3 regions of the Streptosporangium brasiliense genome follow, and region 2 is predicted to be linked to each of the others. Evidence: riboswitches for the same ligand, from Rfam matches in the RefSeq annotation. Region 2 holds a riboswitch; each other region holds the start of a gene.
The links. A riboswitch is a leader RNA that binds a small molecule or an ion and turns the genes downstream of it on or off. The one in region 2 is predicted to bind cyclic di-AMP.

Region 1 (4,739 bases), 680 kb from region 2:
GTCGCCGTAGACGAAGAACAGGTTCATCCCGCCCATCTCCTCGACGTAGCGGTGCTCGGCCGCGTCGAGCCAGACCACCTGGTCACAGCCCTGCTCGACGGCCTGGCGCTGGGCGACGAAGGCCGCCGCGTAGTTGCCGCCGCACTTGGCGAAGCCGGTGCCGCCGGGGGCGGCGCGGGTGTATTCGGTGGACAGCCAGACCGAGACGGCCTTGCTGCCGCCGAAGTAGGCGGCCGCCGGGGAGGCGATCACCATGTAGCGGTAGGACCGGGACGGGTAGTTGACGCCGAGCGCGGCCTGCGTGGCGATCATGAAGGGGCGCAGGTAGAGGCTGTGCCCCGGGGTGGTGGGGACCCACTCGCGATCGGTCTGGACGAGGAGCTCCAGCGACTCGACGAACGCCTCCTCGGGCAGCTCCGGCATGGCCATCCGCACCGCCGACTGGTTGAAGCGGGCGGCGTTGGCGTAGGGCCGGAAGGACGCGATCGCGCCGCTCTCCTGACGGTAGGCCTTCAGGCCCTCGAAGAGCTCCTGGGCGTAGTGGAAGACCGCGGTCGCCGGGTCCAGGCTCAGCGGGCCGTACGGCGTGAGCCGCGCGTCGTGCCAGCCCTCCCCCTCGGTGTAGTCGATCGAGATCATGTGATCGGTGAATGCCTGCCCGAACCCGGGGCTCGCCAGTACCTGCTCACGCTCGGCTGCGGTGCGAGCGTGGTCGGAGAGCTGCACGTCGAAGCTGAGCTTCTGAGCGGTGGTCATGGCGGAGATCCTTCTCTTGAGGCGGTCTGCCCTTGGGTCCATTCTGCGGTGGACCCAGGTAACGGGAAACTACTGCATCTGTGTCGAAAACCGGCACTGCCGGGATAAAACGAAGACGCGCCTGGCAGCTTCTGTGAGCCGCCAGACGCGTCTGGGTGGGGGAGGCGGCTCTGTCAGCCGGCTACTCGGGCGGTGATGTCGTCACCGATCTCGTGAGTGGTCCGGCCGGTCCAGCCGGTGAGCCGCTCGACCAGGTCGTCGGCGACGGCCTGCTCGACCTTGGCGGCCTCGTCGGCCAGCCCGAGGTGGTCCAGGAGCATGGCGACCGACAGGATCGTGGCGGTCGGGTCGGCCTTGCCCTGGCCCGCGATGTCGGGGGCGCTGCCGTGGACCGGCTCGAACATGCTCGGCGCGGTCCGGTCGGGGTTGATGTTGCCGCTGGCCGCCAGGCCGATGCCGCCGGCGACGGCGGCGCCGATGTCGGTGATGATGTCGCCGAAGAGGTTGTCGGTGACGATCACGTCGAACCGCTCCGGCTGGGTGACGAAGAACATCGAGGCCGCGTCGACGTGGCAGTAGTCGGTCTGGACGTCGGGGTATTCCAGGCCGACCCGGTCGAACGTGCGGGCCCAGAGGTCACCGGCGTAGGTGAGCACGTTGGTCTTGTGGACCAGCGTCAGCTTCTTGCGGGGACGGGCGAGCGCCTTGTCGAAGGCGTAGCGGACGACGCGCTCGACGCCGAAGGCGGTGTTCAGCGACTCCTGGGTGGCGACCTCGTGCGGGGTGCCGCGGCGCAGCACGCCGCCCGCGCCCGCGTAGAGGCTCTCGGTGCCCTCACGGACGACGACCATGTCGATGTCCTCGGGGCGGGCCTTGCCCAGCGGGGTCTCGACGCCGGGGAAGAGCTTGACCGGACGGAGGTTGACGTAGTGGTCGAGCTCGAAGCGGAGCCTGAGCAGCAGGTCGCGCTCCAGGATGCCCGGCGGCACGCTGGGGTCGCCGATCGCGCCGAGCAGGATCGCGTCGTATCCGCGCAGCTCGTCCAGGACCGCGTCGGGAAGGGTCTCACCGGTCCGGTGGTAGCGCTTGGCGCCGAGATCGTAGGTGACGGTCTCCACCTTCGTGCCGACCGCTTCGAGCACCTTCAGGCCCTCGGTGACGACCTCGACTCCGATCCCGTCCCCGGGGATGACTGCCAGACGAATGTTGCGCGAATCCATGCAGGCACCTTACCGGTCCGTCTCGGTAATCGAACACCGATCTCACCCATCGGACATTTTCGCGCGTACGGGACCTCATGATCCACAGCAGTCTCGACCCCTGTGATCCCTTTGTCCGCTTTTGCGACGTATTGACCCTTTCGTTAAGTTTCGTTATGGTCCTCTGCATTCGAACCGATGCCTAATCCGCCGGGCCGTCCCCCCTTCGGCCTGCGCGGAGCCGGGGAACCACTTCCGGGACCCACGGCCGCCCAGGACTCCGCGCTTCGCCTGGCGGAGCCATGTCCTGAGCCGCCTTCACGGATCCCTTGGGGCGAATCAGCGCTTCGCGCGCCGTAGGGCGGCCTCCACGCCCGAGCCCGACAGCTAACCCGGCCGGCCCTATGGAAGGAACCATCCTGTCCGGCAAGATTCGCCCCCGCGTCCTGTCCCTGCTCGTCGCCGGCACCGCCGTGCTCGCGACCCCGTCTCTCGCGCTGGCCGACTCCCCCAAGGCCGACTCTCCCAAGGCCCCCGCCCCCGCCCCCGTCACCGCCACCGCGCCGCTCACCGGGCCCAAGCTCAAGGAGATCATCACCAAGGATGCTCCCGTGCCCGCCTGGAAGAAGGCCGTGAAGTGGGCCATGTCCAAGCGCGGCACGCCCTACGTCTGGGGCGGCACCGGCAACGGCGGCTTCGACTGCTCCGGCCTGATGCTCCGCGCCTACGGCGCCGCCGGGATCAAGCTGCCCCGCGTGGCCGCCGCCCAGTACGCGGCGTTCTCCAAGAAGGTCTCCTGGAAGAACCTCAAGCCCGGCGACCTCGTCTTCTTCCACAATCTCGGGCACGTCGGCATGATCACCAAGCCGGGTTACATGGTCCACGCCCCGCAGACCGGCGACGTGGTCAAGGAGGAGAAGCTCAACTCCTGGCGTCGCAGCACGTTCGTCGGCGGCGTCCGCCCCGACCGCACGGGCGTCAAGCTCGCCGCCGAACAGGCCAAGCTCGCGGCCCAGCCCGCCCCCACGATGCTCCAGGCCACCCCCTGATCCCCGGAGGGCGCCGGTCACCCGGACCGGCGCCCCGCGGGTCGGAATGAGAGCCCTACCCGGCTAGCGGGTGGGAGCGCCCCCGTTGTCGCGGCGGTCCAGGGCGGTCTGGAGCGCGTCGGCGGCCTCGTCTTCGGCGTCTTCGGGACGGTTCCAGGGATACATGTCGTACATGGCGATTCTCATCTCGGTCGCATGCGGGCAGGGAGAGATGGTCCGGACTCCGGTCACGGATCGGACCGGGCCTGAGTGCCGCGGGTCCGGATCGCGGACCGGCGGCGCGGGGCCGGCGTGCGCCGCCACACCGCGGCGGGCTGCCGGCCTGCCCTGTCAGGCCCCGCCGCGGCAGGTAATGAGTGCGAGAACCTGGCGCATTTCCTGCCAGGTTACCTGCCCGTACGGACACCGTCCCGCACTCCGTACACACTTCTCACATGCTGAGACGCACAACGGCTGCCGCCCCCGGCTTCCCGGGGACGGCAGCCGTCGCCGTACGCGCTAGTCGGCCAGGTCGACCGAGCGGCCGCTGTCGGCGCCGATCTCGGCGCCGATCACGTCGAGCACGTCGGCCGGGATGGCGGAGTCGACGGTCAGCGCGATGAGGGCCTTGCCGCCCTTCGCGTCCCGGGCCACCTGCATCGAGGCGATGTTGATGCTGTGGTCGCCGAGGATGCGGCCGACGACGCCGACGATGCCGGGGCGGTCGGTGTAGGTGAAGAACGACAGGTGGTCGGTCGGCTCGATCTCCATCTGGTAGCCGTTGACCTCGACGATCTTGGTGATCTGACGCGGGCCCGACAGGGTGCCCGAGACCGAGACCGTGCGGCCGTCGGCCAGCACGCCGCGGACGGTGACGACGTTGCGCCAGTCGGGGCTCTCGGAGCTGGTGACCAGCTCGACGGTCACGCCGCGGTCCTTGGCCAGGAGCGGGGCGTTGACGTAGGTGACCGAGTCTTCGACCACGTCGGTGAAGATGCCCTTGAGCGCCGCCAGCTCCAGCACGCGGACGTCCTGGGAGGCGATCTCACCGCGGACCTCGACGTCGAGCCTGGTGGCGACCTCGCCCGCGAGGGCGGTGAAGACCCGGCCGAGCTTCTCGGCCAGCGGCAGGCCCGGCTTGACGTCCTCGGCGACGACGCCGCCCTGGACGTTGACCGCGTCCGGCACGAACTCCCCGGCGAGGGCGAGCTTCACGCTGCGCGCGACCTGGGTGCCGGCCTTCTCCTGGGCCTCGTGGGTGGAGGCGCCCAGGTGCGGGGTGACGACGACCTGGTCCAGCTCGAACAGCGGGCTGTCGGTGACCGGCTCCTTGGGGAAGACGTCGATGCCGGCGCCGGCGACGCGGCCTTCCTTGATCGCCGAGTAGAGCGCGTTCTCGTCGATGATGCCGCCGCGGGCGACGTTGATCAGGCGCACCGACGGCTTGACCGTGTGGAGCTCCTTGTCACCGATGAGCCCGATGGTCTCCTTGGACTTGGGCAGGTGCACGGTGATGAAGTCGGCCTCGCGCAGGGCCTCCTCCAGCGAGACCAGGCGGACGCCCATCTGCGCGGCGCGGGCCGGCTGCAGGTAGGGGTCGTAGGCGATCAGCTCGACGCCGAACGGCTGCAGGCGCTGGGCGACGAGCTGGCCGATCTTGCCGAGGCCCAGGATGGCGACGACCTTCTCGTCGAGCTCCACACCGGTGTACTTCGAGCGCTTCCACTCGCCGCCCTTGAGCGCCAGGTGCGCCTGG
Region 2 (4,739 bases):
GGCGACACTGCGGTAGTTGTAGGCGGTGACCCGGAAGCGGTAGAGGGTGTCGGGCTTGAGGCGCGTGTAGAGGTAGGTGTCGGGGTTGGCGCGGTTGTCGCGGGTGACCCACTGGCCGCTCCCGTCCGGAGTGACCTCCATCTGCTCGAACCGGACCCAGACGTTGACCTCTCCGGTGTCCACGTTGACCCGCATCTCCGCGGCCTTGGCCCCTCCGAAGCTCACCACCGGCGCGGTCGTGTCGCCGGGAGCCACGTAGTACTGCTGGCCCACCTGGATGTCCGAGCCTGGCCCTGCCCTGTTGACCGCTACCGCGGTGACGGAGTGGATGCCCTCGACCAGTGATGCGGAGATCTCCGCGCTGAAGCCGTGGTCCGTGCCATAGGCGGGATATCCGGCGAGGACGTCGTCGTCCGACGGTCCGTCAGCCGTGACGGTGGTGATCAGCCGGCCGTCGTCCAGGATCCTCACCTGAACCGGATCGGCGGTGTCGGGGTCGATGGCCCAGCCTGTGACGGTGACTTTCCCGTCGCCCTCCCACCCCAGGCCGGTCATGGCCCCGATCGGGTCGGCGACCGTGAAACCCGCGCACATCTCCGGGCCGGGCACGGTGGCCGTGTGATCATAGAGCGTCACGCAGACGGTGTTCCGTCCAGGATTGGCGATCGGCACCATCAGGTCGAAGCCATGGCGGTCGCCTGTCCCCCAATGTGCGACATCGGGCCGATAGGCGTCAGCGGTGGTCCACCAGGACGATGTCCTGTTGTAGACCAGCACCTGGCTGGGCGCGGTGGCCGAGGCGTCGTCCATGGCCCAGCCGACGACTTTCACCTGGTTTCCCCACCCCGGCTGGTGCTCGACCCTCTCCAGCTCGCCGTACGGAGCCGATGCGAGGGTCAGGGACGGGGCTCTGCCCTCGACGAGCTTGCGCACTCGGGCGGGCCGCTTGAACCCCTCGGGTGGCGCGGCGGTGATGTGCAGGTCCACCAGGCCGTCCGGTGACCCCTTCCGCTTCTCCTCCGCCTTCTCCCTCCGCTTCTCCCGCTCCGTCCCCTTTCCGTCGGGCGGCGCCGCCTGGGCGGACGGCGCTGCCCGCGCACCGGCATGCACGACAGTGGCCGTGGACACCAGGAGCAGCGGGATCAGCAGTACAGCCGCGAGTCCGTGGATCTTTCTCCGGAACAACCTGTCCATCCTTCATCCCTTCATCGGGGCGATCTCTGACAGGGAGCCGATCCGCCGTGCCGGGCACGGATGGCTGCGCTCCGCGGCCGTGCAACCGGCTTGGGTCCCCCTCACCACGCACCCCTCAAGCAGCTCCGCCAAGGCCGATCGATCAGGGGCCGATTGTCGCGGCACGCACTGGAAACCGACTGGAGGCCACTGGGACCGCCGGAAAGCCTGTCCGGGCGGCGCTGCCGGCCATGTGACAGCGCGTGCGCTCCAGCAGCGCCGTCCGCACTCTGGGGAGGCTGCCTGGGGTGTCCAGCGACTTCAGGACAGCCGGGGACACAACCCGACAGAGCGTCTGGGAGAGAAGAAGGTAGATACATGGAGGCGTCGCAGGAAGTGCTCAACGAGCACTACTCGCCCCAAGTCGCTGCAAGTCGCCGTGTGGGATACGCCCACAAGCCGGCTGTCCGGGAACAGTCGGGCGCCCCGGCCTGCGCCCGCGCGGCATCGTCCACGCGCGTGGGCAGGTCAAGCCGCTCGGCGGCAAGCAGGAGCGCGTCCTCGCTCCGCCGAGGGGCGGCAAGCCGCGTGACGTCCCGCTTCCGGAAGTGTCGCGCTGCGGCTCGCCGCCCGCATCAAGGTCGCCGCGTGTCCGTCAGGACCGTCGCCACAGCGGCGCAGGCGCAGGCGCAGGTCAGGTCAGGTCAGGTCAGGACAGGACAGGACAGGACGGGACGGGACAGGGCAGCAGGACGCTAGTACATCGAGATGTGCGTGTGGTCGAAGTGGTTGGCGGTGACGCCGCCGCGGTCGGACATGGGACGCCAGCCGGAGCCGGAGTTGATGCGCTGGCGCCAGATCACGTATTTGACGCCGAGGCTGGCCCTGTTCTTGACGGCCCAGGCGGCGATCTCGTCGCCGAGCTTGACGTGGGCGGCCGAGGGCATCGAACCGCCGGTGCTCATCATGAAGTCGCAGGCGCGGCCGAGCGGGTGTTCGCCGCCGTCGTTCACGGCCCGGTAGCAGCCGACCGTGTAGGGCAGGGCGAAGCGCTTCTCGATGGCCTCGCGCATGATCCGGGTGCGGTCGGTGATGTTGTCGGCGCCCGTGGGCAGTTGGGGCGCCCAACTGCCGTCGGCCCGGCGGCCGGAGCCCGTGGGGACGAGCGCGTCGAGTTTCTTCTCGATGGCGTCGATCAGCTTCTCGGCCTCCTTGCGCTGGGTGGCCACCGCCGCGGCCTCCTGGCCGATCTGCTCGGTGAGCCCGGCCGCCTTCTCCGCCGCCTGTTTCTTCAGGTCCCGGCTCTGGGCGAAGCCCTGCAGGTAGGCGCTCTGCTGGGCGGTGAGCTGCTGCATGATCGCGGCGCCGCCCATGTCGACGTTGGTGGAGAACAGCAGGGACGGCAGGTCGCCGGTGCTGCTCTGGTAGCGGAGCTGGGCGATGGAGTCGACCTGCTTGTCGGCCTCCTGGTAGGCGGTCTCGGCCTTGCGCAGGTCCGCCTTGGCGACCACCTCCGCGGCCTGGGCCTTCCTGAGGGACTCGCGCTTGGCGGCGTAGGTCTCGATGAGCGTGTCGACCCGCTTGTTCAGGTCGGCCAGTTCGGCGCGGAGCTGGGACTCCTTGGGTTTGGGGGCCGCGCTGCCCGCGGTCTTGGGCTTGGGGGCCGCGCTGCCCGCGGTCGCCGTGCCGGAGGTGAACGCGAGGACCGAAACCACGGAAATGGTCAAGGCCGCATGGCGACGGAACGTGGGGGATAGAGCCGCCACGACTCTCCTCTCCATCCGCCTACCGGGTTAGCTGACGGGTTCGGGCTGGAGGAAGCCCTTCCACCGAAGTGGTTCACCCCAAGTGCGGTGGTTCCCCGGCTCCCGGGCGACGCGCCCGGAATTAGGCATTTCGGACATCAGGTCCGATGTGTGAGGATAGTAGTGGTAAACCCCAGGTAACGCGACCCCAATCTGAGACTAATAAGTGATCATCCTGTGACAACTTCTCGCAAAAGGCGCGCCGCCTCCTCGGGAAGGACGTCGTTCACGAAAGCCCCCATGGCCGACTCCGACCCGGCGAGATACTTCAGCTTGTTCGGCGCCCGCCGGATGCTGAACAGCTCCAGGTGCGCATAGGAGAGGTCGCGCCCGACGTTCACCGGCGCCTGGTGCCAGGCCGCGACGTACGGCATGACCACGCCGTACAGCCCGTCCAGGCGGCGCAGCACCTCCGTGTAGAGCGGACCGAACGCCGCGCGCTCGGCGGGCTCCAGCGCGCCCAGGTCGGGGACCTGGCGGTGCGGGTAGAGGTGGACCTCCACGGGCCAGCGCGCCGCGGCGGGGACGAAGGCCGTCCAGTGCTCGTTCGAGGCGACCACGCGGATCCCGGCCTCCCGCTCGGCGGCCAGCACGTCGGCGAACAGGTTGCGGCCGGTCCGCTCCCGGTGGCGTCCGGCCGCGGCGAGGGAGAGCTTGGTGCGCGGGGTCACGTAGGGGTAGGCGTAGATCTGGCCGTGGGGGTGGGCCAGGGTGATCCCGATCTCCGCCCCCCGGTTCTCGAAGCAGAACACCTGCTCCACGCCCGGCATCGCCGACAGCTCCGCCGTACGGTCGATCCACGCCTCCATGACCAGCTCGACCTGGTCGGCCGAGAGCGCGGAGAAGGAGGAGTCGTGATCGGAGGTGAAGCAGACCACCTCGCACCGCCCGGCCCCCGGACGGACCTCGCTCAACCCTCCGACCTGGTGGTATTCGCCGATCTGGGAGGAGAAGGAGGGGAAGCGGTTCTCGAAGACGACCACGTCGTAGGAGGCTGAGGGGACCTCGGTCAGGTGGCCGGGGGTCGACGGGCACAGCGGGCACTCGCTCGCCGGGGGGAGGAAGGTGCGGCCCTGGCGGTGCCCGGCCACCGCGATCCACTCCTCGGTGAGCGGGTCGTAGCGCAGCTCGGAGGCCGCGGGGCGGGGCGGCAGGTCCCGCTGGTCGATCGCACCGCGGTCGGCACTGTCCTGCCGGTCGAAGTAGAACAGTTCCCGGCCGTCGGCCAGGTGGGTGATGGTGCGCTTCATCGGCTCAGCGCCTCGCTCTCCTGCTGCGGCTCGGTGATGATCAGCTCGCGCACCTGGGCGGTGAGCTCGTCGCGGGCTTCCTCCGGCAGGCCGGAGTCGGTGATCACCACATGGGCCTGGGCCAGCTCGGCGATCGTGCTGATCCCCACCGTCCCCCACTTGGTGTGGTCGGCGAGCACCACCAGGCGGTGCGCGGAGGCGACCAGCTCGCGATTGGTCTCCGCCTCCAGCAGGTTGGGCGTGGTGAACCCGGCGCGGGCGCTCATCCCGTGCACGCCGAGGAACAGGGTGTCCACATGGAGCCCGCGGATCGCCGCCACGGCCACCGGCCCGACCAGCGCGTCGGAGGGGGTGCGGACGCCGCCGGTCAGCACGACGGTGCGGTCCGGGCGGGGGGAGCGGTGGAAGACGTCGGCGATCCGGATCGAGTTGGTGATCACCGTCAGGTCGGGCACGTCGACCACGGAACCGGCCAGTGTCCAGGTCGTGGTCCCGGCCGACAGTGCGATGG
Region 3 (4,739 bases), on a different contig from region 2:
CCGCGCCCAGGCCGCCGACGAGCGTGCCGTACAGCACGTCACCGGCCTTGGCGTGGCCCAGCTCGTGCGCGACCACCAGCTCGACCTCGTCCGCGGGGGCCCGCAGCAGCGTGTCGTAGACCACGATCCTGCGGGTCGCGCCGAACCCGGAGACGTAGGCGTTGAGCGCGGTGGTCCGCCGGGAGGCGTCGGCGACGAGGACGTCCTCGACGGGCACGCCGTCGCGGTCGGCCATGGCGAGCAGGTCGTCGCGGAGCTGTCCGGCGGGCATCGGCGTGAAGTCGTTGAAGACCGGCTCGATCAGCACCGGGTAGGTGAAGGAGGCGGCCACGGTCAGCACGAACGCGCCGACGGCCGCGGGGATCCACCAGCGCCGGTAGCGGCGCGCCAGCGCCACCACCGCGAGCACCATGATCGCGCTCAGCCCGGCCTGGATGCCGATGTTCTTGAGCCGGTCGGCCGTCCAGTCCGGCCAGTGCTGGGTGGACAGGCCGAACTCGCGCAGGTAGGTCTCCGACCACATGCCCAGTGGCCAGCGCAGGATCTGCGTCGCCGCCGACAGCGCGAGGACGCCGAGCAGCACCCGCAGCCACCACGGCCCCCGCAGCCGGCCCAGCAGCCGCGCGCCCAGCGGGGTGGCCACCAGAAGCCCGGCCACCACCAGGGTCAGGCCCAGCGACAGGTAGGCGGGCGCGCTGAGCACGGCGTCGAAGGCCTCGGAGCGGGCGATCTGGTCGGGGGTGAAGTCCCGGGCCGGGTCCGGGGCGACGGGCGGGGCCGCGGCGGGCAGGGCCCGCCAGGGCGTGGTCAGCGCCACGATCGCCAGCGTGGCCACGCCGAGGGCGGCCAGCGCCCACCCGGCCGCCCGGACCCCCGGGCGCGCCTCCGTCACGACCGTCGTCATGCCAGTTCCCTCCGGAGGTGGTCACGCCAGGCGGCGGTGAGCTCCGCCCGCGACAGGCCCAGTGCGCTGCCGACATCGCTACCGTAGAGCCTCACCAGCGCCTTCTCGCCGAAGCGCTCCGCGATGTAGCGGCAGGCGAGCCAGGCCTCCTCGTAGGACTGCGCCAGCCGCGGCGCGCCGGGGGCGAAGTCGGCGGCCTCCGGCAGCCGGGCGGGCAGGGTGCCCGCGCGCACCTCCTCGGCCAGCTCCGCGGCGGCCTCGCGGACCCCGATCCCGGCGTCGCGGTATCCCACGTAGTCGGCGAACCCCTCCGACAGCCACGCCGGCACCCGGCCGCCCCTGGTCGCGCCGGTGGCCACGTGCGTGAGCTCGTGGGCGATCACCACGTCCCGGCCGACCTCGCTGAGCTCCGCGTAGCCCGACGGCAGGACGATCACCCGGTCGGCGGTGGCCATCGCGGCCAGGCCGCCGGTGCTCCCGGCGCCCGCGAGCGCCGCCGCCTCGGCGTCGGTGGCGGGAAAGAGGATCACCGGCCGGACCGGCCCCCAGATCCGCCCGACGGCGCGGCCGGCGCGGTCGGCCCGCGACGCCAGGTCGCGGAGGTCGGCCCGGGGGACGTGGTGGCCGATCACGACGGAGTGCTCGCCGCGGACCATGGTGGCGGAGCCGGGCCAGGGGTCGCGCGTCCGCTGCGGGAGCGGTCCCGCTCCGGCGGTCAGGCCGGCGCCCATCAGCGCCAGCATCCCGGTGAGCACGGCGCGGCGCCCTCTCGGGGCGGACATATGAGTCGATGCTACTCGACGGACACGGAGCGGCCCGTCCATCCACTCGACGGACATGGAGCGGCCCCGTCCATCCACCGGGGATGGGCGGGGCCGATTCCCTCCGTCAGCCGCCGGGGCGGACCGCTCCGGCGAAGGAGGACTTGTAGTACCCCTTCAGCCGCACGGTCCGGACCGTCTTGCCGCTGCTCGGCGAGTGGACCATCTTGCCCTTGCCGACATACATGCCCACGTGGCCCTTGCCGTAGAAGAACAGCAGGTCACCGGGGCGCAGGCTGCGCCACGAGACCTTCTTCCTGACGGCGCGGTACTGGCTGTGCGTGATCCGGGGGAGGGAGACGCCGGCCTTGCGCCACGCGTACTGGACGAGCCCGGAGCAGTCGAACGCGCCGGGACCGGAGGCTCCCCACCGGTACGGATCGCCGATCTGCTTCGTGGCCGCCGAGACGGCCTTGGCCGCCTTCGCCTTCTGTCGTGCGACCTTGCTCGTGCCGGCCTTCCTGGTCCTGCCCGTCCCGGCCTTGGCGGCCTTCGCGGTGCTTTTGACCTGGATGACATGCACGTTGTCCGTCTCCGCCTGTGCCGCCGCGGAGCCCAGCGCGACCGCTCCGGAGGAGGCGGTCAGGGTGAGTGCGACACCGCCGAGGGAAAGGCGGGCAAGGCGCGACAGACGAGGGTTACGCAGGGTGGTAGACAGGATTTCTCCTTGGGACTTCCACTGATGCCTACCGGGTTAGCTGACGGATTCGGGCGGGGAAGTCGCCCTACGGCATGACATATGCCGATTCACCCCTGGCCATACCTTGAGGGCCCTTGGGTCCCCGGTTCCATGCCTCCTGGCTGCACGGATTCGGCAGGCCGCCGCGGGTGGGGTCCGACCCCTCAGGGGAGCGGCGGCCAGTTGGATTCTTTAGCGGAATGCCGGCTTCCGGGCAGGCATCCATCGCGGTGACATGGCGTGCCACCGCGACGCCAGAAGGTACTCCGATCCCCAAATTTCAGCAAAGCAATGCAAAGGAAATGGAGATCGATAAGAACTTCCGAAGTTCCGTAATCCCTGCGTGATAGGCGGTTCTCTTATCCCGTTATGACTCTCGTCACATTCTCCTGAGCATCATGTGAAGATCGTCTTTTCTGTAACATCAGTCACACTTATTGCGATCTTCGATCCCCGTCGGCGGAGCGGGTCGCCAGGCCAGGACTCGCAGGCGTTGTCCGCCTCCGCGGTGATCGCCGCCAGGCGGCTCCGGTCGGCGTCGGCGTCGGCGTCGAAGACCCCCTCCTCGCCGTAGCGGGCGGTGAACGTGCCCGCGCCGTCGACTCGCCGCTCCTCCAGCACCCTGCCGGTGCCCGGGTCGTGGGAGAGCACGGCCGGGGGCGGGGCCCGCCCCACGCCCCCGGGCCGGGTAGTCCCGGCGGTCCGGCCCGCCGTGTCGTAGGCCGTGGCGGTGGTGGCCGCCAGACCTCCCGGGTCCCGGGCGGCCGCGCGAGGCATCGACGCCTCCGCTGAACGCGGACGCCTCTCACGAGAGCCGCGGCGAGGGGCGTCCGGCGGACCTGAGGCAGGGCCGTACGCCTGGCCCGGAGCGGCCGGCTGCTCCAAGCGCCTGGCTGTCAGGGGCGGCCGGACACTCCGGGAGACCGGCGGTCGGGGCGGACGGACGCTCCAGGAGAGGCCATCAGGGACGGACAGCCATCGCAGGCGCCCGGCGGTCAAGAACAAGCGCAGGCGCCCGGCGGGCAAGAACAGCGGGCGGCTGCTCCGGGAGACCGGCCGTCAGGGGCGGACGGCCCCGACCAGGCGGCGGCCGTAGGCCGACAGGGGGACGACCTTGACGACGTCTCCGGTCTGCGGGGCGTGGACGATCCGGCCGTTGCCGGCGTAGATGCTCACGTGGCCCAGGCCCTCGCTGAAGATGAGGTCTCCGGCCTGGAGCTCGCTCAGTGAGACCTTGCGGCTCGCGCCCCAGCTCCACTGCTCCCAGGTCGTGCGGGGGAGGCTGACGCCGCCGCTGCGCCAGGACGCCTGGACGAGGCCGGAGCAGTCCCAGCCGCCCGGACCCGTGCCTCCGTACTGGTACGGCTTGCCGATCTGGGCGAAGGCGAAGTCCAGGGCGGCCCGGGCGTTGCCCGAGGCCGGGCCCTTGTACTGGATCCCGGTGCTGTTGGGGTTGCCGGTCTTGAAGGTGCCGAGCTCGCGCAGCAGCTTGGTCTGGGCCCTGACCATCTTCTCGACCTTGGCCTTCTCCGCGGCCAGCTCGTCGCGTGTCGCGTCGGCCTCGCCCAGGGCGACCTTGGCCTTGTCGCGGTTGTCGCGCAGCGCCTTGTTGGCCTCGTCGAAGGCCTCCAGGGAGCGGGCGCGGGCGGCGGACATCTGCTCGGCCCTGGCCAGGCCGCCCAGCAGCAGCCCGGGGTCGGGCTGGCTCATCAGACCCTGCCAGCCGGTCACACCGGCGAGCTGGTAGCTGCTGACGGCCATCGTGACCAGCTCCTGGCGGAGCCCGGCGACCTTGGCGTTCTGACGCGTGAGATCGGTGTTGAGCGTCTCGTACTTCTTCCGGGCCTTCTTCAGCTTCTCGCCGGCCTGGTTGTACTTCTCGACGACCTTGTCGGCCTGCTCGTTGAGCTTGTCCAGCTTCTTCTTGGCCTGAGCGACCGTCGGTTTCGGCTCGGCGAGAGCCCCGCCGACCGGCAGCAGGAGCAGCGCGAGGGCCAGCCCTGCGGCCATCGGCATCCGCCTGAATCCAACCGGCATACCTGCCACGGCCACAGTGCCGCCTCCCCAAGTGCAAAGACCTGGGCGGAATAGTACAGAACTAGTAAGGGTCAGCTCACCTTTTTGGCTGATTTGCTCGTTTAACCGCAGGTGACGGTCAAGCGCAGGCCGCGATCCCGCAGATCTTCGCGGTCATCTTGGTGGCGTCCCGCAGCTGGTCGGCCCAGTCGCGCTTGACCGGCTTGGCGTACTCCCCGGCCCAGAGGTAGACCAGGACGGCGCTGCCCTTGCGGACGACCACGCTCCGGTCCCCGCCGACGCCGACCTTCCCGCCGTA

Region 1: linked by a shared signal. The riboswitch ahead of J2S55_RS23665 (C40 family peptidase) and the one ahead of J2S55_RS26840 (coiled-coil domain-containing protein) in region 2 are both predicted to bind cyclic di-AMP.
Region 3: linked by a shared signal. The riboswitch ahead of J2S55_RS04850 (C40 family peptidase) and the one ahead of J2S55_RS26840 (coiled-coil domain-containing protein) in region 2 are both predicted to bind cyclic di-AMP.

Annotation. Positions count from the first base shown of each region.
Region 1 covers NZ_JAUSRB010000002.1:3,266,481-3,271,219, reverse strand. The annotation lists gene J2S55_RS23675 (branched-chain amino acid aminotransferase) at 1-756, opposite strand, end outside; gene J2S55_RS23670 (3-isopropylmalate dehydrogenase) at 930-1,976, opposite strand; cyclic di-AMP (ydaO/yuaA leader) riboswitch at 2,145-2,372, shown strand; gene J2S55_RS23665 (C40 family peptidase) at 2,360-3,004, shown strand; gene J2S55_RS23660 (hypothetical protein) at 3,068-3,190, opposite strand; gene serA (phosphoglycerate dehydrogenase) at 3,503-4,739, opposite strand, start outside.
Region 2 covers NZ_JAUSRB010000002.1:3,948,012-3,952,750, forward strand. The annotation lists gene J2S55_RS26835 (fibronectin type III domain-containing protein) at 1-1,194, opposite strand, end outside; gene J2S55_RS26840 (coiled-coil domain-containing protein) at 1,929-2,900, opposite strand; cyclic di-AMP (ydaO/yuaA leader) riboswitch at 2,942-3,077, opposite strand; gene galT (galactose-1-phosphate uridylyltransferase) at 3,149-4,228, opposite strand; gene J2S55_RS26850 (DeoR/GlpR family DNA-binding transcription regulator) at 4,225-4,739, opposite strand, start outside.
Region 3 covers NZ_JAUSRB010000001.1:1,091,476-1,096,214, reverse strand. The annotation lists gene J2S55_RS04860 (M48 family metallopeptidase) at 1-904, opposite strand, end outside; gene J2S55_RS04855 (hypothetical protein) at 901-1,686, opposite strand; gene J2S55_RS04850 (C40 family peptidase) at 1,793-2,248, opposite strand; cyclic di-AMP (ydaO/yuaA leader) riboswitch at 2,394-2,552, opposite strand; gene J2S55_RS04845 (hypothetical protein) at 2,801-3,181, opposite strand; gene J2S55_RS04840 (C40 family peptidase) at 3,464-4,420, opposite strand; gene J2S55_RS04835 (hypothetical protein) at 4,560-4,739, opposite strand, start outside.